2 regions of the Paenibacillus glycanilyticus genome follow, and region 1 is predicted to be linked to the other one. Evidence: a T-box and tRNA genes for the amino acid it is inferred to sense, from the RefSeq annotation. Region 1 holds a T-box; the other holds one or more tRNA genes.
The links. The T-box of region 1 lies ahead of ACR9FF_RS20285 (glutamine--tRNA ligase/YqeY domain fusion protein). A T-box ahead of a tRNA ligase gene usually reads a tRNA of that ligase, here a tRNA-Gln.
Positions count from the first base shown of each region.

Region 2: it encodes a tRNA-Gln, which carries the amino acid that the T-box ahead of ACR9FF_RS20285 (glutamine--tRNA ligase/YqeY domain fusion protein) is inferred to sense. The anticodon was not compared.

Region 1 covers NZ_CP195155.1:4,440,042-4,442,483, forward strand. Annotated here, with positions in the region: gene ACR9FF_RS20285 (glutamine--tRNA ligase/YqeY domain fusion protein) at 1-1,201, opposite strand, end outside; T-box leader at 1,263-1,514, opposite strand; gene ACR9FF_RS20290 (pyridoxamine 5'-phosphate oxidase family protein) at 1,720-2,214, shown strand; gene ACR9FF_RS20295 (hypothetical protein) at 2,281-2,442, opposite strand, start outside.
Region 2 covers NZ_CP195155.1:6,088,629-6,091,070, reverse strand. Annotated here, with positions in the region: rRNA gene ACR9FF_RS27445 (23S ribosomal RNA) at 1-641, shown strand, start outside; tRNA gene ACR9FF_RS27440 (tRNA-Asn) at 768-843, shown strand; tRNA gene ACR9FF_RS27435 (tRNA-Thr) at 847-922, shown strand; tRNA gene ACR9FF_RS27430 (tRNA-Glu) at 937-1,011, shown strand; tRNA gene ACR9FF_RS27425 (tRNA-Val) at 1,045-1,120, shown strand; tRNA gene ACR9FF_RS27420 (tRNA-Gln) at 1,130-1,204, shown strand; tRNA gene ACR9FF_RS27415 (tRNA-Lys) at 1,214-1,286, shown strand; tRNA gene ACR9FF_RS27410 (tRNA-Leu) at 1,311-1,393, shown strand; gene nfsA (oxygen-insensitive NADPH nitroreductase) at 1,486-2,220, shown strand; gene ACR9FF_RS27400 (ABC transporter ATP-binding protein) at 2,416-2,442, shown strand, end outside.

The DNA.
Region 1 (2,442 bases):
GCGGCTCCTCCATAAAATCTTCACGCTCGATATAAATGGTTCCGGAGAATGGGACCTCTCGTTTACCTAGCGATTCGTTTTCACCGTTATTTTCGATCAGCAGCCTTTCCTCCGACCCTTCCGGGTAGTTCGTGATGATAACCTTTAACGGCTCCATAACAGCCATAACGCTTGCCGTTTTCTCTTTAAGGTCCTGCCGCAACAAATGATCCAGAAGCGAAATGTCTACGATGCTTTGATTACGGATACTCCCGATTTCTTTAATAAAATCATGGATGCTCTCCGGCGTATAACCCCGTCGTCTTAAGCCGCGAAGAGTAGGCAGTCTAGGATCATCCCATCCGTCCACGAAGCCGCCCTCCACCAGCTGTTTTAAGAACCGCTTGCTAGTGACCACTCCGGTTAAGCTAAGCCTTCCAAATTCTCTTTGCCGCGGAGGCTCAGCCATCTCCAGCTCGTTCAGGACCCATTCGTATAACGGCCGGTGATCCTTGAATTCAATCGAGCAAAGCGAGTAGGTAATCCCTTCAATCGCGTCTTGCAGCGGGTGCGCGAAATCGTACATCGGATAGATGCACCAGTCGCGTTTTGTCCGATAATGCTCGGCATAAAGGATACGGTAAAGAACCGGATCCCGCAGATTGATATTGGGGGAGGCCATATCTATTTTCGCGCGCAATACTTTGGTGCCGGCCGGAAACGCTCCTTGCTTCATCTTTGCGAAAAGCTCCAAATTTTCCTCCGCCGAGCGTTCCCGGTAAGGACTGTTTCTTCCCGGCTCCGTTAAGGTTCCGCGGTACTCCGTTAATTCGTCAGGCGTCAGATCGCATACGAAGGCTTTGCCTTTCTTAATGAGGGTAATAGCGGCATTATAGATTTGCTCCGCATAATCGGAGCCGTAATAGATATGTTCTTTCGGATCTACGCCAAGCCACTTGATATCCTCGATGATCGCGTTAACGTATTCGATATCTTCCTTTAACGGATTGGTATCGTCGAACCTCAGATGAAAAGTGCCGCCGAAATGTTGCGCAATCATAGCGTTCGTAAGAATCGCGTAAGCACTCCCGATATGGAGATAACCGTTAGGTTCGGGAGGGAATCTCGTGCACATCTCCCTGCTGAACGGCTTCCGTTCAAGCTCCTCGCTAATAAGTCTAAACATGTGATGCTCCGCTAAATGTTCCTTGGAATTGTCCATTCCGAGTTCCTCCTAAAAAGAAATGTGAAACAAAAAAAACTCCACCCCCAAGACGTTAAGTCTTGGGGACGAAGTTCCGCGGTGCCACCCCAGTTTGTTAATATGTCGCCATATTAACCTCTTCGAGTACGGCATTGCATGCAATGGTTATACTCTAGCTCTGTAACGGGAGCTCCCGTCATGCCATCACCCGTAAGGATCCGTCATGCTGCTCAGAGGCTTGTTTCGGGGAATCGTCCTCCGCTCCTTCTCAGCTGCCGGAGCTCTCTGTTCGAGAACATTATTCCCTTACTCTTCTCTTCATCGCGTTTTCCATAATTGTTTATTATAATACGAATAATTCCCTATTTTGTAAACGGCATTCCGTTTTTTATCCGGTTATACTCCTCCATCGTAATGGAAAGCATAAAGGATCACAGCCAAAAACTGACCTATCGTGCTTTTCGGGATGATTGACTGATTAGCTGGACCGTTCCTTGTGTAATACTATATCGATACATAATCTTTAGGACGGGGTGATGAACATGCATGCAAATACAAATAACCGGGAAGCCATCGAGAAGGTAAGGGAACTGATCAAAGACATCAAAATCGCAATGCTGACAACGGTGTCCGAGGATGGCCTGGTGTCACGCCCGATGAAAACGCAGGATGTCGAATTTGACGGCAGCTTATGGTTTCTGACGAAGAAGGATACGGATAAATTTCATGAACTGCTTCAAAACAAGCAGGTGAACGTTGCTTATGCGGATAAGTCCTTTGTCTCCATCCGCGGTGTGGCGGAGCTTGTGGACAGCACCGACAAAATCAAGGAATTCTGGAATAAAGCTTACGAGGAAATATTGGAGACGACCTATGACGATCCCAATCTTGTTCTTATCAAGGTGAATGCCGAAGCCGCCGAGTATTGGGATTCCGGCAACAAGTTCAAGATGGTGAAGTTCCTATTCAATCGGTTGATGGGAAAAAATACGGAAGGAACCGAGCTCAATCAAACGGTGGAAATGAATTAATACGGCCTCATGCTTAAGTCCGCTTCGGATTTCACACGAAGCAGGCTTGAAGCATGAGGTTTTTTGTTAGCCCGTTATGCGAATATAAATCCAACTCGCGAGCCACAAGCCTAGAGGAAGAAGTACGCTCGCAACCGTTAGATTCGGAGTCAGCGGCTTCTTTCGGACAACGGAAAGGATCGTATCCGACAAGTAAAAGATAGCCGCCGCCAATAAACTGACTTGATA
Region 2 (2,442 bases), 1.6 Mb from region 1:
GGGCGGTCGCCTCCTAAAATGTAACGGAGGCGCCCAAAGGTTCCCTCAGAATGGTTGGAAATCATTCGGAGAGTGCAAAGGCATAAGGGAGCTTGACTGCGAGACCAACAAGTCGAGCAGGGACGAAAGTCGGGCTTAGTGATCCGGTGGTACCGAATGGAAGGGCCATCGCTCAACGGATAAAAGCTACCCTGGGGATAACAGGCTTATCTCCCCCAAGAGTCCACATCGACGGGGAGGTTTGGCACCTCGATGTCGGCTCATCGCATCCTGGGGCTGAAGTAGGTCCCAAGGGTTGGGCTGTTCGCCCATTAAAGCGGTACGCGAGCTGGGTTCAGAACGTCGTGAGACAGTTCGGTCCCTATCTGTCGCGGGCGCAGGAAATTTGAGAGGAGCTGTCCTTAGTACGAGAGGACCGGGATGGACGTACCGCTGGTGTACCAGTTGTTCCGCCAGGAGCACCGCTGGGTAGCCAAGTACGGACGGGATAAGCGCTGAAAGCATCTAAGCGTGAAGCCCCCCTCAAGATGAGATTTCCCAATTAGTAAGACCCCTTGAAGACGACGAGGTTGATAGGTTCGGGGTGGAAGCACAGCAATGTGTGGAGCTGACGAATACTAATCGGTCGAGGGCTTATCCTAAAACAACCCCCAAAAAGTGAAGTTAAGCGTTGCAGCTTATTCCGATTACTTTTCGGGGACCCCGCAAGAAACTTAAGGAATTCAAACTTTCGCATCCAGTTTTCAAGGCGCAAGCTTTGAATGTATTCCCTGATAGCTCAGTTGGTAGAGCACTCGACTGTTAATCGAGTTGTCACAGGTTCGAGTCCTGTTCGGGGAGCCATTCGCTCTCATAGCTCAGTAGGTAGAGTGCATCCATGGTAAGGATGAGGTCACCGGTTCGATCCCGGTTGAGAGCTCCAGAAGCACTTTTCAAGGCCCGTTGGTCAAGGGGTTAAGACACCTCCCTTTCACGGAGGTAACAGGGGTTCGAATCCCCTACGGGTCACCATATATACTTAAACGGTGGATCTTTATTGCCTGTGGAGGCTTAGCTCAGCTGGGAGAGCATCTGCCTTACAAGCAGAGGGTCGGGGGTTCGATCCCCTCAGCCTCCACCATTACAACATTGGGGATTAGCCAAGCGGTAAGGCAACGGACTTTGACTCCGTCACTCCAAGGTTCGAATCCTTGATCCCCAGCCATTTTAATACGAGCCATTAGCTCAGTTGGTAGAGCACCTGACTTTTAATCAGGGTGTCGAAGGTTCGAGTCCTTCATGGCTCACTTTTCTTAATAAGTTTCACCCATGCGCGTATGGCGGAATTGGCAGACGCACCAGACTTAGGATCTGGCGGGCGACCGTGGGGGTTCAAGTCCCTCTACGCGCACCATACTTACCATCCAAACCTTCAGGAGATGTCCTGAAGGTTTTTTTGTGCTACATTGTAGCCATATCATTATTAGGGCAAAGGAGATATCGATAATGAACGAAATGATAGCTTTATTGCAGCAGCACCGTTCTATTCGCAAATTTACGAAGGATCCGGTAACGGAGCAGCAGCTCGATGCCATATTAACGGCGGCGCAGCAAGCGTCTACTTCAAGCAATATGCAGGCTTATTCCGTCATTGGGATTACGGACATGGAACTACGCAGGGAACTGGCTAAGCTGGCGGGTAACCAGGCTTATATCGAGGAAAGCCCCGTATTCCTCGTCTGGTGCGCTGACCTGTACCGCTGGGAGCAGGCAGCTAAACGACATTATGAGGACGAGATGCCAAGCACGACGGAGAATTTTATTATCGGTACGGTGGATGCGGCCTTAGCGGCGCAGAATGCAGCTATAGCGGCTGAATCTCTCGGACTTGGGATTGTGTATATCGGGGGGATCCGAAATCAGCCGGAGCAGGTGTCTGAGCTTCTACAGCTCCCGCAGCATGTGTACCCGGTGTTTGGGATGTGTATTGGCGTGCCGGATCAATCTCCGCTTAACCGGCCGCGTCTGCCGCGCCAAGCGGTCTATTTCGAGAATACTTACAAGCAGGGCGCCATAGACTCTGCTATCGATACCTACGATGAAACGTTAAGCGCTTATATGAAGGAAAGATCGAACGGAAAGGCCAGTACAGCATGGTCACAGGCAATGGCCGGCAAAGCGGGTCCGGTACGCATTCACATGCGCTCCTTTTTAGAAAAGCAAGGATTTAAGCTCGAGTAAGGTTTAGCTCCTTAAACATTAAATCGGTTAATCCAATGTCGATTGGTCAAGTATCACATTTCTGTCATTGACAACGCATCTGAGAACGATTATCATTATACCTAGTTAATTGATAATTGTTATCACGGACGCGCTGCAGGCGCATAATAAATGACACGATCTGCCTTACGGCATCGGAAGGAGCGTGCAGGTCAAATGATTCGTCTTGCGACTTCGAATCTG